2 regions of the Hydrogenophaga luteola genome follow, and region 1 is predicted to be linked to the other one. Evidence: riboswitches for the same ligand, from Rfam matches in the RefSeq annotation. Region 1 holds a riboswitch; the other holds the start of a gene.
The links. Region 1 has a riboswitch for thiamine pyrophosphate ahead of thiC (phosphomethylpyrimidine synthase ThiC). Riboswitches for the same ligand answer to the same signal wherever they lie in the genome.
Positions count from the first base shown of each region.

Region 2: linked by a shared signal. The riboswitch ahead of ACFOPI_RS05660 (thiamine ABC transporter substrate-binding protein) and the one ahead of thiC (phosphomethylpyrimidine synthase ThiC) in region 1 are both predicted to bind thiamine pyrophosphate.

Region 1 is NZ_JBHRXX010000005.1:102,997-118,058, reverse strand. It holds gene thiD (bifunctional hydroxymethylpyrimidine kinase/phosphomethylpyrimidine kinase) at 1-893, opposite strand, end outside; gene ACFOPI_RS10615 (thiazole synthase) at 890-1,669, opposite strand; gene bioF (8-amino-7-oxononanoate synthase) at 1,673-2,953, opposite strand; gene bioD (dethiobiotin synthase) at 3,056-3,715, opposite strand; gene ACFOPI_RS10600 (adenosylmethionine--8-amino-7-oxononanoate transaminase) at 3,712-5,010, opposite strand; gene panD (aspartate 1-decarboxylase) at 5,007-5,399, opposite strand; gene thiS (sulfur carrier protein ThiS) at 5,429-5,626, opposite strand; gene ACFOPI_RS10585 (FAD-dependent oxidoreductase) at 5,620-6,780, opposite strand; gene thiC (phosphomethylpyrimidine synthase ThiC) at 6,784-8,676, opposite strand; TPP riboswitch at 8,778-8,893, opposite strand; gene ACFOPI_RS10575 (cation-translocating P-type ATPase) at 8,940-11,543, opposite strand; gene ACFOPI_RS10570 (DUF302 domain-containing protein) at 11,694-12,101, shown strand; gene ACFOPI_RS10565 (alpha/beta hydrolase family protein) at 12,176-13,078, opposite strand; gene ACFOPI_RS10560 (MarR family winged helix-turn-helix transcriptional regulator) at 13,075-13,533, opposite strand; gene ACFOPI_RS10555 (ATP-binding protein) at 13,616-14,782, opposite strand; gene ACFOPI_RS10550 (hypothetical protein) at 14,920-15,062, shown strand, end outside.
Region 2 is NZ_JBHRXX010000002.1:384,462-399,523, forward strand. It holds gene ACFOPI_RS05620 (ABC transporter ATP-binding protein) at 1-377, shown strand, start outside; gene ACFOPI_RS05625 (dipeptide ABC transporter ATP-binding protein) at 374-1,351, shown strand; gene ACFOPI_RS05630 (ABC transporter transmembrane domain-containing protein) at 1,578-3,365, opposite strand; gene ACFOPI_RS05635 (hypothetical protein) at 3,400-3,633, opposite strand; gene ACFOPI_RS05640 (lipocalin-like domain-containing protein) at 3,789-4,889, opposite strand; gene ACFOPI_RS05645 (FtsX-like permease family protein) at 4,889-7,456, opposite strand; gene ACFOPI_RS05650 (hypothetical protein) at 7,550-7,720, shown strand; gene ACFOPI_RS05655 (hypothetical protein) at 7,797-8,189, opposite strand; TPP riboswitch at 8,312-8,414, shown strand; gene ACFOPI_RS05660 (thiamine ABC transporter substrate-binding protein) at 8,475-9,515, shown strand; gene ACFOPI_RS05665 (ABC transporter permease) at 9,512-11,098, shown strand; gene ACFOPI_RS05670 (ABC transporter ATP-binding protein) at 11,091-11,744, shown strand; gene ACFOPI_RS05675 (hypothetical protein) at 11,794-12,237, shown strand; gene ACFOPI_RS05680 (heavy metal-binding domain-containing protein) at 12,317-12,664, shown strand; gene ACFOPI_RS05685 (lytic murein transglycosylase) at 12,636-13,898, opposite strand; gene ACFOPI_RS05690 (MBL fold metallo-hydrolase RNA specificity domain-containing protein) at 13,915-15,062, opposite strand, start outside.

The sequences.
Region 1 (15,062 bases):
GCGTAGACCCCGGGCTCGCGGCCGCGAGTGCACTCTGGCCAGCCGGTGGGCGCCTGCTCACCCACTGACAGCCGCGGCAGCAGGGACGCATCGGCGCCAAAGCCTTCCCGGGCCACCACCGGTCCGGCGCCACGCCCCACGGCGCGCGCGTGGCGCAGGGCGTGCGTGGTCGCCATCTTGGCCAGCACGGCGGCGTCGGCCGCCACGAAGCCCAGCGCCAGCGCCGCGGCCAGTGAGGTGGTGAACGTGCAGCCGGTGCCGTGGTGGTGGGGTGTGTCCACCCGCGGCAGCGTGAGCCAGCCGCGCGCGTGCGGCGTGTCGATCCAGTCGTGTGAGAGCGCAGGCGTGGCGGCGTCGCCGCCGGTGACCACCACCGCCTGCACGCCCTGCGCACGCAGCGCCGAGGCCATGGCCGGCACACCGCTGCCGCCGTCCGGGCCGAGCAGGCGCACTGCTTCGTGCTGGTTGGGCGTGACCACGGTCGCGCGGGGCAGCAGCTCCTCGCGGTAGACCCGCATCAGCGCCTCGTCCACGAAACCGGCGCCGGTGCTCGCACGCAGCACCGGGTCGATCACGAAGGCCAGCGGCGCGCGCAGGCGCAGCCGGTCCACCCAGTGCGCGACCACCTGCGCATTGGCCGCGCTGCCCAGCAGGCCGGTCTTGATGACGGTCGGCGGCAGGTCCTCGGCCAGTGCGGCCAGCTGGGCGTCCAGCAGGTCGGGCGGTACCGCGTCGATGCGGGTCACCGCGGTGGTGCTCTGCGCGGTGACGGCGGCGACCACGGGGCACAGGTGCACGCCGAAGGCGTCGGCCGCGCGCTGGTCGGCCGCCAGGCCCGCGCCGCCGCCGCTGTCGGTGCCGGCGATGCTCCAGAGGATGGGGAGCGTGTTCATGCGATCAGGAAGGGGTGTCCGCTGACGGGGGTCGAGGCCACGGCCATGTCCTGTGGCGCCATCACGCCAGCCTCGAAGGCAGCGCGGCCTGCCTCGATGGCCAGGCCAAAGGCGTGCGCCATGCGCACCGGGTCCACGGCCTGTGACACGGCGGAGTTCAGCAGCACGGCGTCAAAGCCCAGCTCCATGGCCTGCGCCGCGTGGCTGGGTGCGCCGATGCCGGCGTCCACCACCAGCGGCACACCCGGCAGGCGCGCGCGCAGCGTGCGCAGTGCGAACGGATTGATCAGGCCCTGGCCCGAGCCGATGGGCGCGCCCCAAGGCATCAGCACTTCGCAGCCCGCGTCCCGCAGGCGCTGGCAGGTCACCAGGTCGTCGGTGCAGTAGGGAAAGACCGCAAAGCCGTCCTTGATCAGCTGCGCCGCCGCCTCCACCGTGCCCCAGGGGTCGGGCTGCAGGGTGTGCTCGTCGCCCACCACTTCGAGCTTGATCCAGCGCGTGCCGTACAGCTCGCGCGCCATGTGGGCCAGGGTAATGGCCTCGCGCGCCGTGCGGCAGCCGGCGGTGTTGGGCAGCAGGCGCACGCCGCTGTCGACGATGCCCTGCACGAAGCCGTTGTCGCCGGCCGCTGCCAGGGTGCGGCGCAGGCCGACGGTGACCACCTGCGTGCCGCTGGCGGTGATCGCCTCGCGCAGCACCTGGGGCGAGGGGTAGCCCGCGCTGCCCAGGAAGAAGCGGCTGGACAGCTCGGTGCCATAGACGGTGAGGGTGGACATGGTTCAGGCTCCGTGAGAGACCGTGGGCGGGGTGGCCGGTGCGCACGCCAGCCGGTCCAGCGCCTGGACCAGCCGGTGGATGTGGTCTTCGGTGTGGGCGGCCGAGAGCGCGATGCGCAGCCGCGCCGTGCCCTCGGGCACGGTGGGCGGGCGGATGGCCGGCACCCAGATCCCTTGCTCGCGCAGGCCTTCCATGACGGCCAGTGCCTCGGCGTTGCCGCCGATCAGCAGCGGCTGGATGGGCGTGTCCGAGTGGCCGAGCCGCCAGCCGCTCTTCGCGAGCACCGGTTGCAGGCCCTCGCGCAGCTGGGCGATCCGGTGCTGCAGCTGCACCCGGCGGTCGTCGCCCTGCTCGATCAGTCGCAGGCTGCTGCGCAGCGCGCAGGCCAGCAGGGCCGGTGCGGCGGTGGCGAAGATGTAGCTGCGGGTCTTCTGCAGCAGCCACTCGACCAGGTCGTCGGGCCCGGCCACGAAGGCGCCGGCCACGCCCGCGGCCTTGCCCAGCGTGGCCATGTAGAGCACGCGGCGCGAGGCGCCGGCCCTGCCTCCGATGTCCGTGAGGCCCACGGCGGCCAGGCTGCCTCGCCCCTGCGGGCCGCAGACGCCGAAGCCGTGCGCGTCGTCCAGCAGCAGCAGCGCGTCGTGCCGTTCGCACAGGGCCAGCAGCGCGGGGATGTCGGCGACGTCACCGTCCATGCTGAACACCGCGTCGCTGATCACCAGCTTGCGCCGGGCTGGGCTGGCGGCGAGCTGCTGTTCAAGGTCCGCCAGGTCGGCGTGGGCGAAGCGGTGGATGCGGGCGCGAGAGAGCCGCGCGCCGTCGATCAGGCAGGCGTGGTTGAGCGCGTCGGAATAGATCGCGTCGCCGTCGCCCACCAGGGCCGGCACGATGCCGATGTTGGTGGCGTAGCCGGCGTAGAAGTACAGCGCGCGCGGCAGGCCCAAGAAGGCCGCCAGTTCATGCTCCAGCGCCTCGTTGGCGGTGCTGTGGCCGCTGACCAGGGGCGAGGCCCCGGCGCCCACACCGAAGCGGCGCGCGCCCTCGCAGGCGGCATCGGCCAGATCGGGATGGCCGGCCAGGGCCAGGTAGTCGTTGCTGCAGAAAGCCAGCATCTCGCGCCCGTCCACGCGCAGCACCGCGCCGCTGGGGGTGTCGCCCGCGGGCTCGACCGCGCGGCGGCGGCGGCGCAGGTGGGCCTCGTCCAGCGCCTGCAGGCGCTGCGGGATCTCGTCGAGCCAGGAGGTCGACGAAGGGGTGAACGGGGCGTTCGTGTCGTTGTTCATGGATAGGTGTCACTGTCCGGGGCGCCCGTGGAACCGGCTATGCCGGGCCACAGGGTGCGTCCCCCCGGGGGGAAGACGCGAAGCGGCGCAGGGGGGCACTGCTCATGGCAGTTCGATGGGCACCGCGCGGAAGTCGGGCGTGGTGCTGTGGGGAATGTCGGCCAGCAGCGGCGCACCCAGGCGCTGGCGCAGGAAGGCGATGTTCTCGTCGGCCGCGGCCATGCCGGGGTCGATGCGGTTGGCCACCCAGCCCGCCAGCGTGAGGCCGCGCGCGCGGATGGCTTCGGCGCTCAGCAGCGCGTGGTTCAGGCAGCCCAGGCGCAGCCCCACCACCAGCAGCACCGGCAGGCCCAGGGCCTGCGCCAGGTCGGCGCCGGTGTGTTCGGGTGTGAGCGGCACCAGGAAGCCGCCCGCGCCTTCCACCACCACCGCGTCGGCGCGCTGCGCCAGTGCGCGCTGGCAGGCCACCAGGTGGTGGATGTCGATGCGGGTGCCCGCTCGCTCGGCCGCCAGGTGCGGGGAGAGCGGGTCGGGCAGGCGCACCGGGTTGTCCAGCGCGGGTGGCACCCGCACGGAGGAGGCCGCACGCAGGGTCATGGCGTCCTCGCTGTCCCAGCCATCCGGCGTGGGCACCAGGCCGGCAGCCACGGGCTTCATGCCCACGACGCGCGGGTGGCGGCGCGCCAGCGCGTGCAGCAGCGCGCAGCTCACCAAGGTCTTGCCCACGCCGGTGTCGGTGCCGGTGACGAAGAAGGCGGTCATGGGGTTTCTTCCGAAAGCGTGGCCTCCAGCGCGGCCAGCGCACCGTGGGTCAGGTGCTGCATCGCCTCTTCGTCCAGCACATAGGGCGGCATGAAGTACAGCGTCTTGCCGATGGGTCGCAGCACCAGGCCGCGCGCCAGCGCATGGCCCTGGTAGCGGCGCGCGAAGTCGGGCAACGATGTCTCGATGTCCCAGGCCCAGATCATTCCCTGGCGCCGCGCGTGCTGCACGCGCGGGTGCGTGGTCAGCGGCGCCAGCAGCGCGTCCAGCGCCTGCGCGGTGTCGTGGTTGCGGGCCAGCGCGTTGGTCTGCTCGAACAGGTCCAGCGTGGTCAGCGCAGCGCGGCAGGCCAGCGGGTTGCCGGTGTAGGAGTGCGAATGCAGGAAGCCGCGCGCCACGTCGTCGTCGTAGAAGGCGGCGTAGACCGCGTCGGTGGTCAGCACCGCCGACAGCGGCAGCGTGCCGCCGGTCAGGCCCTTGGACAGGCACAAGAAGTCGGGCCGGATGCCGGCCTGTTCGTGCGCGAACAGGGTGCCGGTGCGGCCGAAGCCGGTGGCGATCTCGTCCACCACCAGGTGCACGCCGTAGCGGTCACACAGCGCGCGCGCCTGGCGCAGGTAGGCGGCGTCGTGCATGGCCATGCCGGCGGCGCACTGCACCAGCGGCTCCACGATCAGCGCGGCCGTGGTCTCGTGGTGTTGCGCGAGCCAGTCGGCCAGCGCAGCCGCAGCGGCGTCGGCCCCGATGCCGCGCCGGTCGGGGCTGGGCACGGTGGCGGCCAGCCGCACCAGCGGCGCGTAGGCCTCGCGGAACAGGGCGATGTCGGTCACGGCCAGCGCACCCACGGTCTCACCGTGGTAGCCCCCGGCCAGGCCGACGAAGCGGCTCTTGGCCGGGCGCCCGCTGTTGCGCCAGAAGTGGGCGCTCATCTTGAGCGCGATCTCGGTGGCCGAGGCGCCGTCGCTGGCGTAGAAGGCGTGGCCCAGGCCGGTCAGCGCCGACAGCCGCTCCGAGAGCTCCACCACCGGCGCGTGCGTGAAGCCGGCGAGCATCACATGGTCCAGCGTGGACATCTGGTCGGCCAGCGCGGCGCGCATGGCGGGGTGGCTGTGGCCGAACAGGTTGACCCACCAGGAGCTCACGGCGTCGAGGTAGCGGGTGCCGTCGGTGCCGTACAGCCACGGGCCTTCGGCGCGCGCGATGGCCACCGGCGGCAGGGCCTCGTGGCGCTTCATCTGCGTGCAGGGGTGCCACACGCTGCGCAGGCTGCGCTGCGCCAGGTCGGCGGTGTTCACTTCGCCTGTTCCTGTGTTTGCACCGGCACGTGGTCGCGCGAGCCGTTGGCGCGGTTGTGATCATCGACGAACACCAGCTTCGGCTTGTGCGTGGCCACCTGGTCCTCGTGCACCTGCGCGAAGGCCGCGATGATGAGCAGGTCGCCCGCCGAGGCGCGCCGCGCGGCCGAGCCGTTGACCGAAATCATGCCGCTGCCGCGCTCGCCCTTGATGGCGTAGGTGATGAAGCGTTCGCCGTTGTTGATGTTCCAGATGTGGATCTGTTCGTTCTCGGCGATGTCGGAGGCGTCCAGCAGGTCTTCGTCGATGGCGCAGGAGCCTTCGTAGTGCAGTTCGCACTGGGTCACGGCGACGCGGTGGATCTTGGACTTGAGCAGGGTGCGGAACATGGTGGGGTCTCCGGGTTCGGTGAGTGGGGTCAGCCGCCGACGATGGCCTGGAAGGTCAGCACGGTGTCGTTGGGCTGCAGGACGGTGTTGGCGCGTTGGTCGCGCGGCACGAAGGCGCCGTTGACGGCGGTCGCGATGGTATCGGGGTCCAGGCCCTGCTCGTCCAACAGCCGGGCCAGCGTCAGGCCCTCGGGGCACAGCAAGGTGAGGCCGTTGAAGTTCAGCATAGGTCGACGTGGGCAGAGGCTTGATCCAGAACAGTCGCAGAACGGGCTTCGCCCGGCCGCAGGCTGTGTCCCCCCTCCGGAACGGGAGGGGGGAAGCCGCGTAGCGGCGCAGCGGGGAGTCCCAGTGCAGCGAGCGCATCCTGCGCGAGCGCCGGCGCCAGCAGCCAGCCATGGCGGTACAGACCGTTGATGCGCAGCAGGCCGTCTTCGGTGTCGATGCGCGGTTCGTTGTCCGGCCGGGCCGGGCGCAGGTTGGTCTCCAGGTGCACGATGCGCGCCTCGGCCAGCTCGGGCATCACGCTCTGCGCGGCGGCCATCAGCTCGACCGCGCTGCGCAGGCTCACGGGAGAGCGGTCTTCGCTCTCGATCTCGCTGGCACCGATGACGATGTGGTCGCCCGGCCGCGGCACGATGTAGACGCGGTGGCGCGGGTGCAGCAGGCGCACCGGCCGGTGCAGGGGCACGCCGGGCGCCTGCAGCCAGACCACCTCGCCGCGCACGCCTCGCACCGGCAGGTCGGGCCGTGCGCCCGTGCCGCGCACGTCGATGGCGAGGTCGAAGCGCTGTTCGCTGCCATCGTCCAGCACGATGCGGCCCGGGGCGACCGATGCCACCGTGTGCTGCCAGCGCCAGCGCACGCGCGGCGCGGCTGCGCACAGCGCGGGCAGCACCTGCAGCGGCAGGATCTGTCCCTCGCCCGGCAGCAGCCAGGCGTGCAGGCGCGGGTCGATAGCGGGCTCCAGCGCGGCCAGTGCGGCGCGGTCCAGCCGCTGCGGGGTCTGTACCACGCCGGCCAGGTCGGGCGCCTGGGCCAGCCGGGCCAGCACGCGCTGGGCTGCGCCCAGGTCGCTGCCGTGCGCCACCAGCAGGCTGCCCAGGGTGCGGAACGTGTCTGGTTGGGACAGTTCATCGGTGATCTCGCGCCACAGCACCATCGAGCGCCAGCCCAGTGCTGCGATGGCGGGGCCGCTGTTGTCCAGCTCGGCCAGCGGGCTGAGCATGCCCGCCGCGGTGAAAGCCGCCGGCCCCCGGCCGTCGCTGCGGGCCTGCGGGCCATTGGCCGGATCGAACACCGTCACCTCGTGCGTGCCCGCCAGCTGCCAGGCGAGCAGCCGGCCCAGCAGGCCAGCGCCCGCGATACCGATGCGCGCCATGGCTCAGGCCTTGTTTTTCAAGGAGTCGACGGGCACGTAGAACTCGCCGCCCACTGCCTTGAACTCTTCGCTCTTGCGTGCCATGCCGTCGGCCAGGGCCTGCTCTTCGCTCAGGCCTTTCGCCGCGGCGTAGTCGCGCACGTCCTGCGTGATCTTCATGCTGCAGAACTTCGGCCCGCACATGGAGCAGAAATGCGCCTCCTTGCTGGAGTCCTTGGGCAGGGTTTCGTCGTGGTAGGCCTCGGCGGTCTGCGGGTCCAGGCCCAGGGCGAACTGGTCGCGCCAGCGGAACTCGAAACGCGCCTTGCTCATGGCGTCGTCGCGCGCGCGCTGGCCCGGGTGGCCCTTGGCCACGTCGGCCGCGTGGGCGGCGATCTTGTAGGCAATGATCCCCTGCTTCACGTCGTCGCGGTCGGGCAGGCCCAGGTGTTCCTTGGGCGTCACGTAGCACAGCATGGCGGTGCCCATCCAGCCGATCATGGCGGCGCCGATGGCGCTGGCAATGTGGTCGTAGCCCGGCGCGATGTCGATGGTCAGCGGTCCGAGCGTGTAGAACGGCGCTTCCTGGCAGTGCTTGATCTGCTCGTCCATGTTGGCCTGAATCATGTGCATGGGCACATGGCCGGGACCTTCGATCATGGTCTGCACATCGTGCTTCCAGGCGATCTGCGTCAGCTCGCCCAGCGTGCGCAGTTCGGCAAACTGAGCTTCATCGTTCGCGTCGGCGCCCGAGCCCGGGCGAAGGCCATCGCCCAGCGAGAAGGTCACGTCGTAGGCCTTCATGATTTCGCAGATCTCTTCGAAGTGCGTGTACAGGAAGTTCTCTTTGTGGTGGGTGATGCACCACTTGGCCAGGATGGAGCCGCCGCGCGAGACGATGCCGGTGCGGCGCTTCGTGGTGAGGTGGATGAAGGGCAGGCGCACGCCGGCGTGGATGGTGAAGTAGTCGATGCCCTGCTCGGCCTGCTCGATCAGCGTGTCGCGGAAGATGTCCCAGGTCAGGTCTTCGGCCACGCCGCCCACCTTCTCCAGCGCCTGGTAGATCGGCACCGTGCCAATGGGCACGGGCGAGTTGCGCACGATCCAGTCGCGCGTGGTGTGGATGTTCTTGCCGGTGGACAGGTCCATCACCGTGTCGCCGCCCCAGCGGATGGACCACACGAGCTTTTCAACCTCTTCCTCGATCGACGAGGTCACGGCCGAGTTGCCGATGTTGGCGTTGATCTTCACCAGGAAGTTGCGGCCGATGATCATCGGCTCGACCTCGGGGTGGTTGATGTTGGCGGGAATCACCGCGCGGCCGCGTGCCACCTCGTCGCGCACGAACTCCGGCGTGATCACGTCGGGAATGCGCGCACCCATGGGGTTGCCGCGCAGGCGCGCCTCGCGCTCGGCGTCGCCCAGGTATTCGCGCATCCACTCGCGCTTGCCGTTCTCGCGGATGGCGATGTACTCCATTTCGGGGGTGACGATGCCCTGGCGTGCGTAGTGCATCTGCGTCACATTGGCGCCAGCCTTGGCGCGCAGCGGCTGGCGCTGCAGGCCGGCGGCTTCGGCGCGCAGGGCCTCGATGCGTGCATCCGCAGTCTCACCGTGCTTGCCACCATCGTCCAGTGCCACGCGGGTGCGGCCCTCATAGGCCTCGGTATCGCCGCGCGCGGCCACCCATTCGCTGCGCACGGGCGCCAGACCACGGCGGATGTTGATGTCGGCGGCAGGGTCGGTGTAAGGGCCGGACGTGTCGTAGACCGTGACGGTCTCGCCGTTGGTCAGTGCGATCTCGCGCATGGGCACCTGCACGCCGGGCTGAGCGCCGGGCACATAGACCTTGCGCGACTGGGGGAAGGGCTCGCGCGTGAGCGTGAGCAGCTGCTGGAGCTTGTCGGGGGCGTTCATCGGGCGGTCTCCTGAGTGAAAAAGCTGTTGCGGAAACGAACAGCTCCGGAGGACCGCCTGGAGGGACCATGGGTGTGGACGGATGCATCCCGTCCATGGGTCCTTCAAGGCAACGCTCTTCTTTCGCCGGTACTAGCCGGATCAAGTTCACGGGTTCGGTGTGTCACACCATCTCAGCGCCGGGCCTTGTCAGGCCCGTGCACCCCGGAGCAGGCGCGCAGTGTAGCGTGGTTCTTTGCGGGGCGCCAAATGCCCCTCGCCGGTCAGGCCTGGTTGCGCCGTCTGCGCCGTACCTGCTTGATGGTCTCGAACCAGAGCACGCTCAGCAGGCCGAGCCCGCAGGCCGCCGCGAGTTCGTGCCAGGGCAGCGGCGCGAAGCGCAGCACCTCCACGGCCCAGGGCACGTACAGCGCCGCCAGCAGCAATGCCAGGGTCAGCACCACCACCAACCAGAGCGCACGGTTGGGCGTGCCCAGCGTGGCCCAGAATGGCTCGGTGGCAGACCGGTTGGACAGGATCAGCGCCAGGTTGCCGACCACCAGGGTGGCGAAGGCGAAAGCGCGGGCCTCTTGCTCAGGCAGACGGGGAGCCGCCCAGGCAAAGGCTCCCAGCACGGCCGTCAGCACACCCAGGCCCTGCAGCAACGCCAGCCACAGGGTCACACCCCCGAACAGCGGCGCGCTGGCGTCGCGCGGCGGACGCTGCATCAGGTCGCCTTCGGCGGGTTCGTTTTCAAACGCGACCGAGCAGGCGGGGTCGATGATGAGTTCGAGCAGCGCGATGTGCATCGGGAACAGCAGCGCCGGCCAGCCGAACAGCACCGGCAGCAGCGCCGTGCCGGCGATGGGCACGTGCACCGCCAGGATGTAGGACATGGCCTTGCGAAGGTTGTCGAAGATGCGCCGCCCCAGCCGCACCGCGCGCACGATGGCCGCGAAGTCGTCGTCCACCAGCACCAGCGAGGCCGCCTCGCGCGCCACGTCGGTGCCGCGCAGCCCCATGGCCACACCCACGTGCGCGGCGCGCAGCGCGGGCGCGTCGTTCACGCCGTCGCCGGTCATGGCCACGATGTCGCCGCGCGCCTTGAGCGCCTGCACGATGCGCAGCTTCTGCTCGGGCGCGATGCGGGCGCAGACGCTCACGTTGGCCATGCGCGCGCTCAGCGCGGCGTCGCTGAGCGTGGTCATTTCGTCGCCGGACAGCACCTCGGCCTGCGGACCTGCCAGGCCGGCCTGCTGTGCGATGGCCCGCGCCGTGGCCGGGTAGTCGCCGGTGATCATCACCACGCGGATGCCGGCGGCGCGGCACTCAGCGATGGCTGCCGGCACCTGCGGGCGCACCGGGTCGGCCAGGCCCAGCAGCCCGACGAAGCTGAAGTCGAAGTCGTGTTCGCCTGCCGGCCAGTCCTGGCCCTCGAACGTGCCGCTCGCCACACCGAGCACCCGCAACCCCTCGGCGGCCAGCCTGTCCACCACGCCCGCGATGTGGGCCCTCTGCGCATCGTCCAGGTGGCACAGGTCCATCACGGCCTCGGGCGCGCCCTTGGCCGCGACTGTCTGTGCCCCGCCGTCCGATGCCGCCCACACATGCGACATCGCGCGCAGCGCCGGGCTCAGCGCATAGGTCTGCACCAGCCGCCAGTCGCGGTGCAGGTGCTCGGTGTCGGTGAGGAAGCGCTCGCCCAGTTGGTGGAACGCCTTTTCCATCGGATCGAACGGGTCCACCACGCTGGCCAGGATCGAGAACTCGACCAGCGTGTGGAAGGCCTCGGGCAGGGGGGCACCGGCCAGGGCATCCAGCGCCAGCCGGTCCGGCAGGTCGACCCCGCCCGCGGCCAGGTGCGTCACCGTCATGCGGTTGCCGGTGAGGGTGCCGGTCTTGTCGCTGCAGAGCACCGTGGTCGCGCCCAGGGTCTCGATCGCATTGATGCGCCGGGTGAGCACGCCTTCCCTGGACAGGCGGCGGGCGCCCAGCGCCGGGAACACGGTCATCACCACCGGGTACTCCTCCGGCAGCATCGCCATGGCCAGGGCGATGCCGGCCAGCACCGCCTGCAGCCAGTCGCCGCGCACCAGGCCATGCACCACCATCAGCGCCATGCTCAGCACCAGCGCCAGCAGGGCGAGGTTGCGCACCAGGCGGGTGGTCTGCTTCTGCAGCGGAGAGGTCTCGTTGTCGACCTGGCCCAGTGCGGTGCCGATGCGGCCGATCTCGCTGCGCGCGCCGGTGGCGGTGGCGCGCGCCAGGGCATGGCCTTGCACGATCAGGGTGCCCGCGTAGACCATGGGCAGGTCTTCGCCACCGGGGCGCGGGCTGCCCGGGCCCTCGGCGGTGGCCGGTGCTGCCGACAGTTCGTCCGGCAAGGCAGGGCGCTTGCTCACCGGCACCGCTTCACCGGTCAGCAGCGATTCGTCGGCATGCAACCCATCGGCCGAGACCAGCAAGGCGTCGGCCGGCACCCGGTCGCCTTCGCTGAGCTGGAGCAGGTCACCGCGCACCACCTCGCTGCCCGCGATGCGCTGCGGCGTGCCGTCCCGCACCACCAGGGCGCGCGGGCTCGTCAGGTCGCGCAAGGCTTCGATGGCGCGCTCGGTCTTGCCCTCCTGGTACAGCGTGAGGCCCAGCGTGATCACCACGAAGGCCATCAGGGTGAGGCCTTCCCGCAGGTCGCCAAACACCATGTAGAGCGAGGCCGCCGCCAGCAGGAGCAGGAACATGGGCTCGCGCGCCGTGTCCAGCGCGATGGACAGCAGGCTGCGGCGCTGACCGCCGGGCAAAACATTGGGCCCGTCGGTCGCGAGTCGCTGCGCTGCTTCTGCAGTGGTCAGCCCGGTGTCGGTGCCGTGTGCGTTGTTGTCGCTGTTCAAGGGGGGCTCGCGAGGTTCCTGGCCGGCGGCAGCGCCAGCGCAGGGAATCTTGCGCCAGTGTGCACCCGGGTCCGTGCGCTGTCGAACATACGCAGGCGCTGCTTCCGCCTATCGTCGTTGTTCCGCAGCACCGAGAACCAGGACACCACCATGTACGGCTTTTCCACCACGATCCAGGGCACTTCGTTCGGCGAAGCGCTCGCCCACACCATTGAACTGCTCAAGGAAGAGGGCTTTGGCGTGCTCAGCGACATCGACATGCAGGCCACGATGAAGGCCAAGCTGGGCGTGGACATGTTGCGCTACCGCATCCTCGGCGCCTGCAACCCGCAGCTGGCGCACAAGGCCCTGCAGGCCGAGCCCGACATCGGCCTGCTGTTGCCCTGCAATGTGATCGTGCGCGAGATCGCAGACCACGAAGTGGTGGTCGGGTTTCTCGACCCCCAGGTCATGGTCGGCCTGGTGGGGGGTGCGGGGGTGAAGGCAGTGGCTGACGAGGCCGAACAGCGGCTGCGCCGCGTCTGCACCAACCTCAGCGGTCACACGGTGTCTGTCTGACGCCTCTTGCCGGGGTGCTGTTGCGTCCCGGCCTGGTGTTCCTGGGCTTGGATCTGCGGATGGCGCTGACGGGCTCAGTGCCCCGGCGCGGGCAGCACCGCTTCGCCCCGCACCGCCCGCGCCATCAGCGGCCACACGCTCTGGTGCGACTGGCGGAACCAGTCCAGGTGGCCGAGGTGGCGCAGGCCGTGGTCGCGTGGTCGCAGGCAGTGGGCCTGCCGCGGCGCGGCCGGCAGGGTGCGCAGCAGGTCGGCCACGGTGGCGACGTTGGCGATGTCATCGTCCTCGGCGTGCAGCACGGTCACCGGTGTGCGGACCTGGGCGTGGAAGTCCCGCTCGGGGTGGTGGCGCACGGCGTTGGTGGCGTAGCCGCCACGGGCACACCAGCGCGACCACTGCAGCGCCACGCCGGCCGGCAGGTTCTCGCCCAGGCCCAGCACCGCGGTGGTGCCGTAGCCGGTCAGGCGGGTGCCCAGCGGCAACACCAGCCGCATGCCGAAGTTGGCCTTCAGGCGGAAGCCGGGGCGCATGGCCTTGAACCAGCCGGTGGAGGCCGAGATGCCCACCAGCCGGGCGACGCGGTGGTGGTTGGGCAGCAGGCCGATCATCTGCCCGCCCGCGCTGTGGCCGACGATGACGGCTTGCGCCGCCCCGGTGCGCGCGAGCAGCCAGTCCAGCGCCGCAACCTGGTCCTGCTGGCCCCAGTCGGCCAGGGTGGCGCGGCAGTCCTTCAGCCGGCCGTGCAGCGACAGGCCGATGCCCCGGTAGTCGAACACCAGCACGTCGTGGCCCTGCGCCGCCAGCCAGCGCGCAAAGCGCAGGTAGAAGTGCTGGCGCACGCCGGTGGCTGGCGAGATGAGCACCGGCAGGCCGCCATCCGGGCCGCCGCTGCGGGCCATGAAGTGGCCGTGCAGACGCTGGCCGTCGGCGCAGGTGATGTGCACGGTTTCGTCGGGGGTCGGGTGCGGGGTGTTCATGGGGCGTCGGGCTCCTGGGTGTTCTGTTGCACGTGCTGCAGCCAGCGGGCCACGGTGGCCAGTTCGTCGGGGGTGAAACCGGCGGTCAGCCGGCGGTTGATGCGCTGAATGGCCGAGCGCAACAGCGGCAGCTGATCGCGCCCGGCCGGCAGCAGCCACACGCGCTGCGTGCGTGCGTCCTGCGGGCAGGCAGCGCGCTGTACCCAGCCCAGCGCCTCGGTGCGTTGCACCAGGCCGGTGGCGGCCGAGGGCGCGAGGTCCAGCGCCTGCGCGATCTCGCCCATGGTGCGGCCGTCGCTGTCCTGCAGCACGAACAGCAGACCGCCCTGCGCGGGCGACGGGGCATGGTCCTGTTCATGGGCCAGGCGCAGCTGTTCGGCGGCCACGAGCTGCTGCAGGCGGCGCTGCGCGGCGTTGAGCAGAAAGATGAGGCGGGGCGGTCGAGCGGGTGGCATGTGGTGTTCGATTTATTTCGCATGCGAAATATATCGGCATATCGAAACCGGCGCCAGACCGCCCTGTCGCCGGAGGGCTCGTTCAGTGCTTCGGGGGGGGCGCCAGCAGCGCCTGCTTGTCCTGCCAGACTTTGCGCACAAAGGGGTCGGCGATGGTGTAGACGCCGTGGCTGGGCCGGATGATGAGCTGGGCGCCGACCATCTTGTCGACGACCTTCTGCACCTGCGAGGCGTCCACCGCGCTGCCGATGCGCTCGCTGTAGAACGCCAGCGACTCGGCGCCGAACAGGCCCGAGATGCCCTGTTCGCCACCCGAGGCGATGCGCTCAAACACCGCCTTGCCCAGTTCGCCCAGGTCGTCGAAGGCCTTGAGGTCGGCGTCGGCCGCGGCGCCGGCCAGTGTGGCGCAGATGATGTGCCAGGCGGTGTCGGGGTCGGTGCCGCCCACCTGCTGCAGCTGGCGCAGGGCCTTGAGCAGTTCCTCCGGCCGGTGGCCCAGGGTCTGGAAGCCTTCCCAGGCGGCGTCCAGGCTGGGCAGGGTGAGGCCGGGCGCCGACGCGAGGCGGTCCAGCTGCCATTGCACGAAGTCCTTGCCGAGCACCTGGTAGGACGCCGAGAGCGCGCCCGCGAAGGGCTGCGCGCGCCGGCTCGTCATCTCGGCCAGCAGCGACTTGTGCGAGCCGGTGCCGATGAACAGGAAGCGACCGGGCGTGCCGGGTTTGGCGTTGACGGCGTCGCGCGCGGCCTTGAGCGCGTGCAGCAGGGCCTGGCCCTCGTCGGTGCCCAGGGTCTGTTGCACCTCGTCGATGATCAGCACCACGTTGGTCTTGGTCTTCGCGACCAGGGCTTCGAAGGCCTGGGCCAGCGTGCTGCCGCCAGGCTCGCCGATGCGGTCCAGCTCGATGTCCAGGCTGAGCCCGGCCGCGCCCAGGCGCAGGCCCCGCAGCCGCTTGAGCAGGGCCGAGCCCGGCGTCTGCAGCTGCAGCAGCGTCTGGCGCACCGCCTCGTTCACCAGGGCCGAAGGGCTCTTGGCCGGGTCGGCCCAGAGGTCCACGTAGATCACCAGCGCGCCGCGGGCCTCCAGCGCGGGAATCAGGTCCTGGCGCAGGAAGGTGGTCTTGCCCACCCGGCGGATGCCCGAGAGGAACACGCCCGAGCGCGTGCTTTCGTCCAGCGGGCCTGGGTTGAGCAGCTGCTCGGCCATTTGGCCGGCGTAGAGGTCGCGGTGGAAGAGACTGTCGGTGCTCATTGCCGGATATTAGCTGATTCAGATAATTATCTGAAGCGGATAAAACAAGATGAAAGATGGCCAATTGGGCGCAAACACTCTGTAACAATCCACGCCGCCCGACATGGGCACTTTCAAATGAATTAAAGGGGGGAGTGATGAAGAAGCTGTTGTGGCTGGCGGGTTTGCTCGGGCTGTTCTACGGCCATGCGTGGTGGACCCTGTCCGAGCAGCGTGCGCAGCGCTGGATCGAACAGCACGAACTGGCGGTGCTGGAGCAGAAGGAAGGTGTCTGCAAGGA
Region 2 (15,062 bases), on a different contig from region 1:
AGGCGCACCACATGGCGCTGATCCTGATCACGCACGACCTGGCGGTGGTGGCCGAGGTGGCGCAGCGCGTGGCCGTGATGTACGCTGGCCAGGTGGTCGAACAGGGCCCGGTGGACCGGCTGTTCGCCGCGCCCTCGCACCCCTACACCGCCGCGCTGCTGCAGAGCGTGCCCGAGCACAGCCGCGGTGCCCGGCGCCTGCACACACTGCCGGGCATCGTGCCCGGCCAGCACGACCGGCCGGCCGGTTGCCTGCTATCGCCGCGCTGCCCGAAGGTTCAGCCGCGCTGCCAGAACGAACGCCCCGGGCTGCTCGCCCATGAGGGCGCCCAGGTGCGCTGCTTCTTCCCCCTTGTGGCCGAGGAGGTGGTGTCATGAGTCAGGATCTTCAGAACGCCACGCCGGTGATGCAGGCCGAGTCGCTGACGCGCCACTACGGCGTGTCGCAGGGCGCCTTCAAACCGAAGCTGACCGTCAAGGCCCTCGTCGACGTGTCCTTCTCGCTCGCCGCCGGACAGACGCTGGCGGTGGTGGGCGAATCGGGCTGCGGCAAGAGCACGCTGGCGCGCCAGCTCACGCTGATCGAGGAGCCGACCGAAGGCCGATTGCAGGTGGGTGGTGAGTGGGTGGTGCCGGGCGACCGCGCGCAGTACAAGCGGTTGCGCAGCCAGGTGCAGATGGTGTTCCAGAACCCCTATGCGTCGCTGAATCCGCGCCAGAAGATCGGTCACCAGATCGCCGAGCCGCTGCTGCTGAACACGACCATGTCGGCGGACGAGCGAAAGCAGAAGGTGCAGGCGATCCTGAAGCTCGTAGGCCTGCGCCCCGAGCACGCCGACCGCTACGCCCACATGTTCTCGGGCGGCCAGCGCCAGCGCATCGCGATTGCGCGCGCGATGGTGCTGCAGCCCAAGATCCTGGTGGCGGACGAGCCGACTTCGGCGCTGGACGTGTCGATCCAGGCGCAGGTGCTGAATCTGTTCATGGACCTGCAGGAACAGCTGCAGACGGCGTATGTGTTCATCTCGCACAACCTCGCGGTGGTGGAGCACATCGCCGACCATGTGATGGTGATGTACCTGGGGCGCGTGGTGGAGTCGGCGCCGAAGGATGCGCTGTTCGCGGGCGCGCTGCACCCGTATACGCAGGCGCTGCTGTCGGCGACACCGTCGATCGATCCGGCGCAACGGCAGAAGAAGATCCCGATCACGGGCGAGCTGCCGAGTCCGCTGAATCCGCCGTCGGGCTGTGCGTTCCACAAGCGGTGTCCGCGGGCGGATGCGCGCTGCTCTTCCGAGTTGCCGTTGTTGCGGGCGGTGGAGGGGCGGCTGGTGGCTTGTCACCACGTCTGACTTCTTTGGTCTGACGCTTTTCCTTCAGCGCTCTGGCTTGGCTGGCAAGGGCAGGTGGTGCGGGTGGTCGTTCTCCGTCCCACCTCGCGGGTGTCTGTGCGGGTGGGCCTGCTGCAGTTCGTCAACGACTCTGTGGTGGTCCGCCGTGCGGGCAACCGCGAATGGGGACTGCGCCCGCCCACCCGCATCACCCTGCGCGAGGTGCGGGCAATCAAACCAACAAAGCTCAGGCAGAAAACTGCAGAGCAGCCAGCCGCGCATACACCCCACCGAGCGCCACCAGCTCGGCGTGCGTGCCTTGCTCCACCAGACGCCCGTGGTCCAGCACAAGAATGCGGTCGGCCTGCTGCACGGTCGCCAGCCGGTGTGCGATCACCAGTGTCGTGCGGTCCTTCATCGCCGACTCCAGTGCCGCCTGCACCATGCGCTCGCTCTGCGCGTCCAGCGCACTCGTCGCTTCGTCGAGCAGCAGCAGCGGCGGGTTCTTGAGCATGGCGCGCGCAATCGCGATGCGCTGGCGCTGGCCGCCAGAGATCCGCACGCCGCGCTCACCCAGGAAGGTGCCGTAGCCCTCGGGCAGGCGCACGATGAACTCGTCTGCAAAGGCTGCCTTCGCGGCGGCGCGCACCTCGTCATCGCTGGCGCCAGGCTTGCCGTAGCGGATGTTCTCCATCGCGCTGCTGGAGAAGATCACCGGGTCCTGCGGCACGATGCCGATGCGCTCGCGCAGCGCCTGCAGGCCCATGCGCTGGATCGGTGTGCCATCCAGCGTGATGGTGCCCGTGGCCGGGTCGTACCAGCGCAGCAGCAGGCCGAAGACCGTGGTCTTGCCGGCGCCGCTGGGGCCGACCAGGGCCACGGTCTGTCCCGGACGCACGTCCAGGCTCAGACCGGACAGCGCGGGCTGGTCCGGGCGCGAGGGGTAGTGAAAGGTGATCTGCTCAAAGCGCACCGTGCTGCCACCTTGCGGCAAGGGCACGGACACCGGTTGCGCCGGCGACTGCACCGGCGACTCCAGCACCAGCAGCTCCATCAGCCGCTCGCTTGCACCGGCCGCGCGCAGCAGGTCGCCGTAGACCTCGCCCAGCACCGCCACCGCGCCCGCCAGGATGATGATGTAGACCACCGTCTGGCCCAGGTGGCCGGCGCTGATCTGGCCGGCGATCACCGCCTGCGTGCCCTGGTACAGGCCCCACAGCAGCAGGGCTGCGGTGCTGATGATGATGAAGGCGATCAGCGCGGCGCGGGCGCGGCTGCGCCGCACGGCGGTGAGAAAGGCGTTGTCGGTCGAGGCCGAGAAGCGCTGCGCCTCGCGGTCCTCGGCCGCGTAACTCTGCACCACCGGAATCGCGTTGAGCACCTCGGCCGCGATGGCGCTGGAGTCGGCCACACGGTCCTGGCTGGCGCGCGAGAGCTTGCGCACGCGCCGTCCGAACCACATGCTGGGCGCCACCACCAGCAGCAGGATCAGCAGCACCTGCGTCATTACGTAGGGGTTGGTCCAGATCAGCATGCCCAACGCGCCGATGCCGGTGACCGCGTTGCGCAGGCCCATCGACATCGACGAACCCACCACCGTCTGCACAAGTGTGGTGTCGGTGGTCAGACGCGAGAGCACCTCGCCGGTCTGCGTGGTTTCGAAAAACTGCGGGCTCTGGCGCAGTACGTGGCTGTAGACGGCATTGCGCAGGTCGGCCGTTACGCGCTCCCCGATCCAGCTGACGAAATAGAAGCGCACCGCTGACGAAAGGCCCAGCAGCACCGCCACGGCAAACAGCTGCAGAAAGTGGCCGCGCAGGGCCATGGTATGGTCGCCGCGGTCGGCCGACACCAGTCCGCCGTCAATCAGCTGGCGCAGTGCCAGCGGAAACAGCAGCGTGGCCACGGCGGCCAGTGTCAGGAACACCAGTGCGCCGGCGATCTGCCAACGGTAGGGCCTCAGGAACGGGAACAATCCGCTCAGGGATGTGGGGGTGGTGGCGCGGGGACGGTCTGCGGAAGACAGGGTGCTCATGCCCCCGAGTGTGCCGGCTTCGCGCCGGCCTGGCTCATTGCGGGGCGTGCTGACCGGTCACGCGGCTGTGGGCCTGCTCCAGCGCCAAGATCAGGTCGTCGATCTGTTCCATGAACTGGTCGCGGCTGGCGTACGGGTGGCGGGTGATCAGTTCGGTCGAGCGGTCGGCCAGTTCGGGCTCGCCGGCCTGGCGGGCCCAGCGGCGCACCTCGCAGTAGGCCAGCAGGGCGAGGCGGCCCATATCGCCGATGCGGCGGGCGTGTTGCATGTCGCCGAGGAGATCCTCAAGGCCAACTTGCAGGGGAGCAGTGGTGGTACCCATGGTGCAGCGCAACATTATGGGTAAAACCGTTATGGGTTGCAACGAGTGAGCGCGGTTTAGGGGTTTCTCCCTTGTTTTGACGGTCCGCCGCCCTTGTGTGCTCAGAGCACCAGCCGCTTCGCGTAGCCGGTCATCTCCAGGTAGCCGCGGCCGACGTGTTTTCCGTTGCTGTCGTACAGGTTGGACAGTCCCTCCCAGTACACCGTGCCGGTGCTGCCTTGGGCGTCCAGCTCCTGCGGGTCGATCACCGCCTTGACGGTGTAGAAGTCCGCCGGGGTGCGAACCATCCACTCCACCGGATAGCGCGCGCGGGTGCGCGGGCTGGTCCAGTGGCGCTGCGGCACCCAGTCCAGCTCTCCGGGCCGGAAGCGGTAGATGTCGGTCGGGCTCTGGGCGCTGCCGGCGGCACGGAAGGACCCGCCGGCCCAGAGCTTGCTGCCGTCTGCGCGCCGCAGCTGGAAGGCGGTGACGCTGTGGCCGTCGAACAGGTTCATGCCGAACCAGTCCCAGCCCACGGCCTCGGGGTGCATGAGCGCCTCGCTCCATTCGTGGTCCAGCCAGGCCGTGCCCTGGACCTCGAAGCGCTCGCCCTTCACGCCCAGGGTGCCTCGCACCGCCAGCTGCGGGTGGCTGACGTAGAAGCTGGCCTGTGAAGCCTCGGGGCCTTTGCGCGAGAAGCCCTGGTCGCCCTGCAGCAGCCAGGCCTGGCGGGGCGTGGCTTCGAGGTCGATCTGCAGCTCGTCGCCCGAAGCGCGCGTGGTGTAACGGCCGTCGGCCTCGCGGCGCAGGAACCAGTCGCGGATGGCCACATGGGTGTCTTCGGCGCTGGCGAACACCGCACGCTCGGTGCGCGCCGGCGGTTCGCCGTTCCAGCGCGCCAGGCGCTGGTCGTGCAGCAGCCGGCCGCTGCGCACATCGGTGATGGCGGCGTGGGCGAACAGCAACTGGCGTGCGGCCAGGCGGCCCGGCAGCGATTCGGTGCCATCGACGCGGCTGCGGAAGAAGGTGATCTGGAAACCGAACTCGCGCCCGCTGGCATCTTTCGCGTGGCCGGTCAGGTACCACCACTCGGTGCGCGTGTCGTTGTGGGTGCCGTGGTCGCGCGGGAACACCAGCGGGCGCGGCACCAGATCGCGTGAAAGCGCAGGCAGCGGCGCCGCCAGTCCGGCGGCGATCAGCGCGCGGCGCGTGAGACCGTTCATCACCAGTCCTCCTTGACGGCCTGCACCGCGTCGCGCCCAGCGGCGGCGCGCCCGGCCAGCCAGGCGGTGGCCGTGCCGGCGGCCACCACGGCCGCACACAGCGCCAGCAGGCGCCACCAGGGCAGAGAGAGCTCCATGGTCCAGTGAAAGCTCTGCGGGTTGACCACGTGCACCAGCACCACGCTCACGGCCAGACCCAATGCCAGTCCGGCGAGTGCGCCCAGGGTCGTCCACGACAGGCCTTCGAGCGCGACCACGCCCAGGATCTGCCGGCGCGTCAGTCCCAGGTGGGCCAACAATCCGAACTCCTTGCGCCGCGCCAGCACCTGGGCGCTGAAGCTGGCCGCCACGCCGAACAGGCCGATGCCGATGGCCACCGCCTGCAGCCAGTAGGTGACGGCGAAGCTGCGGTCGAAAATGCGCAGCGAGGTGGCGCGGATCTGGCCCGCCGAAGCGAACTCGATCAGGTCCTGTGCGCCCGCGGACTGCGCCAGCGCACGGACGGCCTCGCGCACCGCGTCTTCGTCGGTGCCAGGCGAGAGGTGCAGCGCGAGGTCGTTGACGCGGGTGTCGCCCGAGAGCCGCTGGTAGTCCGCCAGATCGATGACCACGCTGCCGTGCTGGCGCACGTAGTCGCGCCAGACGCCGGCCACAAAGAAGCGGGTGCCCGCCGGCAGCTTCGGGAACGCCGGGGCGAGCGCGTCCAGCGCGCCGCCCGGGCGCGCGCCGTGCAAATCCATCATGGCCTCGCTCACGTACACCGCCACGGTGTTGGGCGGCGCCTGCACCGCGTCACCAATCAGGGGCAGGCGCTGGCCGGGCTCGCCGGTGTCGTCGTGCACCAGCGGCCGCGCCAGCAGAGTCACCGCCGGCCGGGCCGGGTCCACCAGCACCTCGGTGGCGCGCAGCGGGTCGACGCGGTCGACGCCTGGCACGGCGCGCACCGCGGCCACGAAGTCTGACGGCAGGACCTGCCCTTGCGCGCCACTGCTCGCACTGCGCACATACAGCTGTGCGGGCAGCACGCCGTCGAGCCACTGCGCCACCGAGTCGCGGAAGCTGGCCACCATCACCGTCAGTGCGACCGACAGCGCCAGGCTTGCGACCACGCCGCTGGTGGCCACGGCGGCGGTCTCGCGCAGGCGCCGCGAGCGTTCGACCGCCAGCAGGGGCAAGGCTTGCCCGGCCACACGAGGCGCCACGCGGTCCAGCAGGGCGCCCACCACCAGCGGCAGCGCCGCGATACCTCCGATCAACAGCAGGCCCACCGACACATAGGCGGCCAGCGGAATGCCCGCAACCGGCGGTGCCCAGGCCAGGGTCGCGGCCAGGACCACCAGCCCCACAGCGAGCCAGTGGCTTCGCCGGGACATCGGACCGGCTGCACCCAGCCCCTTGAGCGCGAGGGCCGGCGCCATGGCCGCCGCCGCGCGCGCCGGCCACCAGCCGCCGACCAGGGCGGCGACCACACCCAGCGCGCCGTAGAGCAGGGCGGCCGGCGTGCTCCAGTGCAGCGACGGCGCGACGCCCGAAAAGTAGCCTCCGCCCAGGTCGCCTCCCAGCAGCCGCAGCGCAGCCACCGCCAGCCCGGTGCCCAGCGCCACGCCCAGCGCGCTGCCGATCAGGCCCAGCACCGCCGACTCGGCAAGCACCAGGCGCAGCCGCTCCGGCGCCGAGAGACCCAGGACGCCGAGCAGCGCAATCTGCTGCTGGCGTCGTGCGACCGACAGCGAGAGCACTGAGAACACCAGGAAGCCGCCGGTGAAGAGAGCCACGAGGGCCAGCACGGTCAGATTGACCCGGTAGGCGCGCGAGAGGTTATCGGCGCGCTCGCTCGCCTGACCGGGCGGCTGGGCGATCACATACGGCGGCAGGGCGAGTTCGCGCAGCAGGGCTTGCGCATCGGTGCCCGGCGCCAGACGCAGGTCGATGCGGCTGATTTCTCCGATGCGGTCCATCAGCGCCTGCGCCGCCGCGATGTCCATCACCATCAGGGGTGCGCCGGACGCGTTGACGGTGCCGGCTACCCGCAGGGTCGCGCGCTCCAGGCCACTCTGCACCTGCAGCGTGGCCGGTAGATCGCCCGAAGGCGCCAGCGCCTGGCTCGCCGCCGGGTTGAGGAACACCGCATCGGGGGCGAACAGCTCGAAGCGCCCCCGGCCCGTTGGATCGTCGCCCGGCGTGGGCAGCGGCATCAGCGCGGGCGAGACGGCGGCCACCGACAGGGCATCCACGCCGACCAGCCGCACGCCCAGGCGCTGGTCATTGGCGAGCAGAACCGATGTGGACACTTCCAGCACCGGGCTCGCGGCCGCCACACCCGGCGCCTGCGCCACCGGCTCCACCAGGGCGTCGTTCAGCCCGCCCTGGCGCGCGCGCAATGAGAGGTCGGGCTGACCGTTCACCGCGCTCACCGCCCCGGAAAACTCCGCCAGCGCCGACGCATTGATCAGCTGCACCGCCAGCGCCAGTGCCACGCCCAGCATCACCGCCACCACGGCCGCGGCCGTGCGCCAGGGGTGGTGGCGCAGTTCCTGCCAGGAGTAGGTCTTGAGCAGCGCGAACATGGTGCGAGCTTAGCGCCGCACCCCGGCACCTGGGCGGGACGTGGTCATGTGGTCCAATACGGGGTTTCCAACCAACTTTCCCTTGAGACTGACATGGGCAACAAAATCGTCACCGAAGCCGACCGCAAAGCCTCCCCCCGTCCCACCGCCGCCAACGGCGTGGTGCTGCCCACCCCCGGCCGTGGCCAGCGCGTGAGCCTGGAGCGTGGTGTGGCCACCCGCACCAAGAAGAACCCCGGCAAGCGCTCGAAGAAGGGCGGCTGATTGCCCGGGTTGTCGCACCCGACCTCAGGAAAAAAGGCCCGTCAGGGCCTTTTTTCTTGGCTGCAGAGCCTCAGCATTACTCCAGTCTGATCACCTCGCCGTTGGCGACGCGTGTGAGGTAGACCGTGTTGCCAAGCATGCGTGCTTCGGAACAGCCGCTGTTTGGTATGCGGTTCCATTCAATGCACATCTGGCTGCCTTCGATTCGCCAGCGCCCCGAGTCGTTGGTCTGGCCCGCGTTGACGTACACGAAATCGCTCTTGAACTGCAGCCGGACCTCGCCGCCACTGGCAGTGCGGTAGGAGAACGAGTTCCCCGTCAGTCTTTCCTTCAACACCTCGGGCGCCACCGGCTGGGCGTCGGGCGGGAAGGTGGGCAGCGGCGCTGCCGACTGTGCACTTGCGAAAGAGGGAATGAAGCCGAGACACAGGGTGACCAGCAGTGCGGGGACGGTCGGGGTGTGTGACATGGGCATTTCCTTGAAAAATCGCATGCTAGGGCTTGGCCCGCCCGTCGCGCCAGCAACATCCCTTTGGGCTGACAGGCATGGAGCGGGATACGCCGCCAGACGTTGCCACAACCTACAATCTCGCGTTTCACCGGGGGTGCGCCGCCGCAAGGCCTGGGCGCTGAGAAATACCCCTCTCACCTGATCTGGGTTGTGCCAGCGTAGGGAGCGTGACAAGCCGGTCCGCCGTTTGCCGTGGTCCGTCCTGCTCAAGCCCTCGCGGGCGTTTTGACAAGGCGGCTTCACATGCAACGGCGGTTTCTCTTTTCGGCGCTCTTCTCCCTCTCTTCGTTGTCGCTCGCGGGCCTGGCCCAGGCGCAGGCACCCATGCCGCTGCGCGTGCTGACCCACAGCTCGTTCGACCTGCCCAAGGAGCTGCTGGCGCAGTTCGAGAAGGACGCGGGCGTGCGGCTGCAGATCGTCAAGGCCGGTGACGCCGGCGAGATGACCAACAAGCTCATCCTGACGAAAGCCAAGCCGATTGCCGACGTGGCCTTTGGCATCGACAACACCCTGCTGCCGCGTGCGCTGGCCGCCGGCGTGGTCGAGCCCTACACCGGCCCCGCGGCGCAGCGCGCGGCCGCGGTGAGCATGGACGGCGGCGTGGTGCCGGTGGATTTCGGCTACGTCAATCTCAACATCGACAAGGCCTGGTTCGCGAAGAAAGGCCTGGCCCTGCCGGCCTCGCTGGAGGACCTCACCAAGCCCGCCTACGCCAAGCTGCTGGTGGTGCAGAACCCCGCCACGTCCAGCCCCGGCCAGGCCTTCCTGTTTGCGACCATCGCCGGCCTGGGCGAAGAGGGCGCTTTTGAGTGGTGGGGCCAGATGCGCGGCAACGGTGTGAAGGTGGTCAAGGGATGGACCGAGGCCTACTACACCGAGTTCACGCGCAACGGCGGCACGCACCCTATCGTGGTGAGCTACGCCAGCAGCCCGGCGGCCGAGGTCTTCTACAGCAAGGAAAAGATCACCGAGTCGCCCACCGCCAACCTGTTCCTCAAGGGCGGCGTGTTCCGCCAGGTTGAGGGTGTGGCCTTGGTCAAGGGCGGCAACCCTGCGGCGCGCGAAGCCGCTGGCAAGTTCATCGAGTTCCTGCGCTCGGCGCCGGCGCAGCAGGCGCTGCAGACCACCATGTGGATGTACCCGGCCGAAGCCGGCGCGGCGCGGGTGGACGTGATGAAGGCGCATGCCGTCGAACCGACGGTGTTTGACAACCCGGCTCCCGCCGAGATCAACAGCAAGGGCAAAGCCTGGCTGCAGCGCTGGACCAAAACGGTCCTCAAGTGAGCCTGTCCCGCCGCTGGCTGCTGCCTGCACTGCCGCTGGTTTTCCTGGCGGTGGTGCTGGTGGCGCCAGTGCTGCGGCTGCTGGCTGAGGGGCTGGCGCCCGGCGCGGCCGATGCCGAACCGCTGCGCTGGCTCGACGTCTGGCAGGACGATCACCTGCGCTGGCGCGTGCTGTGGTCGTTCGCGCAGGCGGCCATCACCTGCGCCCTGGCGCTGCTGCTGGGCCTGCCGTGTGCCTGGGTGCTGGCACGGCGTGAGTTTCCGGGCCGCAGACTGGTGCTGCGCCTGCTGATGCTGCCCTTCGTGGTGCCGACCCTGGTGGCGGCCATGGGCGTGCTGGCGCTGTGGGGACCGCGCGGCCTGGTCGGCGGGCCGCTGGCCGAGGCCGGCATCGGACTGACCGACACGCCCTGGCTGCTGCTCTACGGCAACCTGTTCTTCAACCTCTGCCTGGTGGTGCGCGCCGGGGTCGACGCGCTGGAACAGGTCGGCGCTCAGCGGCTGGCGGCCGCACGCACCCTGGGCGCCACACCCTGGCGTGCGTTCTGGCGCATCGAGTGGCCGGCCATTGCACCCTGGCTGGCGTCGGCGCTGTGCCTGGTGTTCCTCTACTGCTTTGCGGGCTTCGGCCTCGCGCTGGTGCTGGGTGGCCAGCGCTTCGCCACCGCCGAGGTCGAGATCTACACCCTGGTGGCGCACGAGCTGGAGCTGGGCCTTGCGGGTGTGCTCGCGGTCTGGATGATGGCGCTGACCGGCGCGGTCGCGCTGGCCTATGCCTGGCTGGAACGGCGGCTGGCCGCGCCGGCGCGGGTCACACCGGTGCTGCGGCAGCGGCCCTCGGGCGCCCTTCAGTGGCTCGGCGTGGCCGGCGCGATGGGGCTGCTGGTGCTGGTCTGTGTTGCGCCGCTGGCGGCCATTCTCTGGCACGCCGCGGCGGCCCTTTTTTCCGGTCAGGGTGCGGCCGTGCTCACCGACCCCGAAACCTTGACCGCGCTGGGCAACACGCTGCGCTTCTCGGTGCTGGCCGTCGTGTTTGCAACCACGCTCGGCCTGTCGCACGCCTTTGCCCTGCAAGGCGCGGTGGCCTGGCGCGCGCTGGCCTTCCTGCCCTTCGTGGTCTCGCCCGTCAGCGTGGCCTTTGGCCTGCTGCTGCTCTACCCCGACTGGAGTGCGAGCCTCGCGGTGCTGCTGGCGGCGTATGCGCTGCTGGCCTGGCCCTTCGTCACCAAGTCGGTCAGCTCTGCGCTCGACAGCCTGCCCGCCCACTATGCGCAGGCCGCGGCCACACTCGGCGCCTCGCCCTGGCGCGTGTTCCGTCGCGTGACCCTGCCGCTGATCGCACCCGCGCTGCGGCGCGGCATGGCCTTCGCCGCCGCCACCGCGCTGGGTGAGTTCGCGGTCACGCTGTTCCTCTCGCGGCCCGAGTGGACCACGCTCACCACCCTTATCCACCAGCACCTGGGCCGGCCCGGTGCCGTCCAGCTCGACGCTGCCTTCGTGCTCGCGGCGCTGCTGATGGCGCTGGCGCTGCTGGCCTTCCTGCTGATCGAGGGACGCGACAGGGACAATGCCCTCCATGCTTGAACTGCGCAACATCCACAAACACTGGCATGACGCTGCGGAGTGGCCGCTGCTCTCGGGTGTGAACCTGCGCGTTGACGCGGGCGAGACGGTGGCGCTGCTCGGCGCCTCGGGCAGCGGCAAGAGCACGCTGCTCAAGATCGTCGCCGGGCTCGAAGCGCCGGAGCAGGGCAGCGTCTGGTTCGATGGCGTGGACATCACCGGCTGGCCGCCAGAGCGGCGCGGCTTCGCTCTGATGTTCCAGGACTTCGCGCTCTTCCCGCATCTGAACGTGCGCGACAACGTGGCCTTCGGCCTGATCGAGCAGCGCGTGCGCAAGGCCAAAGCCCGCGAGCGCGCGCAAGCCATGCTGGCGCGTTTTGGCCTGGGTGGTCACGGCGACGCTCGGGTCTGGACGCTCTCGGGCGGCGAGCAGCAGCGCGTGGCGCTGGCGCGGGCGCTCATCACCCAGCCGAGAGCACTGCTGCTGGATGAGCCTTTCAGCGCGCTGGATGCCCACCTGCGCGAGCAATTGCGCGACGAGTTCCGCGAGCGCATCGCCGAGGCGGGCATGACGGCCATCCTCGTCACACACGACGCACAGGAGGCCCAGGCGATGGCGCAACACGCGTGGACCCTGCGCGATGGGCGCCCACAGTCCCTGTGGTGAGCATTCGCCGACGACCGGCGGGGCCGCCGCGTTGCATGAGAATGGCAGCATGGACGCATATCTGCTGATCGGCAACGCCAACACCCGCAAGACCTCCGTCATCCGCAGCCTGACCGGTTGCTTCAACCGCAGCGTGCGCGACATCCAGCTGCAATCCGGCAGACCGGTGCGTTTCTATGCCCGTGTCGGCGCGTTGCAGAACACCCGCACGACGCTGGACGATTTTGTACAGGAGGTGAACCGTTCGCGCTGCGATGCGGTGTTGTTCTCCCTGTTGCCGAATGCCGTGCACACGGACCTCATGGACTACCCCGACGCCTTGACCTATGTGACGGGTCTGCGCGAGCGAGGCTGGCGCATCAAGGGCGTGGCGGTGCTCGGACAGGACGGCGGTGGCGTGCGCGCGACCAACCTGCGCCAGTACATCCAGGCCGGCACCGCGCCGATCAACGTCACGGCCCGCGAGGTGCGTGCGCAGTTCGGCTGGCTCTGACCTCCGCCGCTGGAACGTTGGGTCAGAATGGGTGGGCACCCGCCACGCGGTGCGTCTTCATTTCAACCGGAGCACACGAATGGGCTGGTTTTCCAAAAGCACCGACGGATTCTTCCTCTCCACCACCACGCCACCGGACATCCAGCAGAAGCAGTACCTGGGCGTGGTCAACGGCGAAGCCATCATCGGCGCCAACATTTTCCGCGACATGTTTTCGTCCGTGCGCGACGTGGTCGGTGGCCGGGCGGGAGGCTATGAGCGCGCGCTGTCCGGGGCGCGCGACGCGGCACTGGAAGGACTGATCGAGGCGGCCAAGGAACTGGGCGCCAACGGCGTGATCGGCATCGACTTCGACTACGAGGTCCTGGGCGAGACCAACGGGATGATGATGGTGGCCGTCAGCGGGACGGCGGTGAAGCTGGGGTAATGTCCGCGGCAGGCAGTGACGGCGGCGTCTCGGAGCGCAAAGCCTTCAACAGCTTCATCCCCCCACGCCCATTGACCTCCTGCCCCAGCCGCGCCTGCTCGGCGCGGATCGCGGCGCGGCTCTTGTCGCCGAGCATGCCGTCGACCAGTCCCACCTCGTGGCCGGCGAGCAGCAGCAGGACCTGCAGTTCGCGCCGTTCGGCGCGCGAGAGGCCCGGGTCGTCCGTGGGCCAGGGGGTGGCGAATGGGCCGGCGCCGCGCAGGCGGTCGCTCAGGTGGGCGATGGCCAGGCCGTAGCTTTCGGCGGCGTTGTAGCTGTAGATTGCATCGAAGTTCCTGAACACCAGAAAGGCGGGGCCGGTCGGTTCCGAGGGTGTCATCAGGCCGGCGCTGCCCAGGCCCGTGGGCAACGGTGAGCCGTCGACCTTGCGCAGCCCGCGCGCCACCCATTCGCTCACTGGCCGTTTGCTGCGCCGGCCCTCGCCGTCGGTGCTGAAGCCGGACGGCAGCTGCACCTCGAAGCCCCAGGGCTGGCCGCTCTGCCAACCGGCCTTGGCCAGGAAGTGGGCGGTGGAGGCCAGCGCGTCGGCGGTGTTGTCCATCAGGTCGCGCTTGCCGTCGCCATCGCCGTCGACCGCCAGGCGCTCGAAGGTGCTGGGCATGAACTGGGTGTGGCCGAAGGCGCCGGCCCAGGAGCCGACCAGGCGCTCGGGCGCGATGTGACCGGCCTGCAGGATGCGCATCGCTGCGTACAGCTCACCTTGAAAGAACGACTGGCGTCGGCCGTAGCAGGACAGCGTGCCCAGCGCCTGCACCAGCGGGTACTTGCCCAGGCTCTGGCCGAAGTTGCTCTCCACGCCCCAGACCGCGACCACGGTGGCGGGGTCGACACCAAAGCGTTGCTGCACCCGTTCGAGCACCGCTGCGTGCTGCTGCAACATGGTCTGACCCTGCTGCACGCGCTCGTCGTCGACCAGACCGCTGAGGTAGTCCCAGATCGGCATGCTGAACTCGGGCTGGTAGTTCAGCTTGTCGATCACGCTCATGTCGGGCGCGAGGTCGCGGGTCAGGAAGCGGAAGGTGGTTTCCGATACGCCCTCGCGGCGCGCGTTGTCGCGCAAGCCGTCGAGGCACTGGGTGAACTCGGGCGGGATGGCGGTGGGTTCGGTCTGCGCGAAGCCAGGCAGGGCGATGGCCAGCGCGGCAGCCGCCAGAAGCGGTGAGAGACGGTTCATGAAAACGGAAAAGGAATCAGACAGCCCAGGTGGAACCGTGTTCGGGAACGAGGGCGCGCCAGCCGAGTTCGTGTTCGATGCGCTGGCGCAGTGCGTCGGAGGCGCCCAGGTCGCCGTGCGTGATGAACACGCGGTGAGGCGCGTGCGGTGAGGTGCGCAGCCAGTCCATGAGCTGGCTGGCGTCGGCGTGGGCCGAGGCGGACTGCAGCTGCACGACCTCGGCGCGCACCGACACGTCCTGCCCGTGGATGCGGATGGCCTTGTTGCCGCGGGACAGCGAATCGCCGCGCGTGCCCGGTGCCTGGTAGCCGGTGAGCACCACCATGTTGCGGTGGTGGCCCAGGTAGAGCGCCAGGTGGTGCAGCACGCGGCCGCCGGTGGCCATGCCGCTGGCGGCCAGGATGATCTTGGGGCCGTGCTGCTGCGCGATCGCCTTCGATTCGTCCACGCTGCGCACCATCTTCGCCACGCGCTCCATGTCGCGGCACTGCGCGGCGTTCAGGCGGTGCTCGCCCAGGTGGCGGTCGTAGAGGTCGGTGGTGTGCACGGCCATCGGGCTGTCAAGGTAGATCGGCAGGCTGTGCGGCAGCACGCCGTTGGCCTTGAGCAGGGCGATGGCGTGCAGGATTTCCTGCGCACGGCCCACGGCGAACACCGGCAGCACCGCGGTGCCGCCACGCGCGGCCACGCGCTGTAGCGCCGGACCGAGTTCGGCCAGCACGTCCTCGTCGGGATGTTCGCGGTCGCCGTAGGTGGATTCGATCACCACCGCGTCGGCGGCGGGTGGCTTCTCGGGCGGCAGCATCAGCATGTCGTCGGGCCGCCCCAGGTCGCCCGAGAACAGGATCTTTTTGCCGCTCACCTCCAGCAGCAGGCTGGCCGCGCCCAGGATGTGGCCGGCGCGGATGAAGCGCGCGGTCCAACCGTGCAGCGGCTCGAAGGCGCGGTCCATGGGCACGGCGTGCAGCAGCTTGAGCGAGTCGAGGGCGTCGGCCTCGGTGTAGAGCGGCAGGGCGGGCGCGTGTTTGGTGAAACCCTTGCGGTTGGCGAAGGCTGCGTCTTCTTCCTGGATGTGGCCGCTGTCGGGCAGCAGGATCTGCGCAAGGTCGCGCGTGGCCGGTGTGCACCAGACCTTGCCGTGGAAACCTTCCTTGGCCAGCAGCG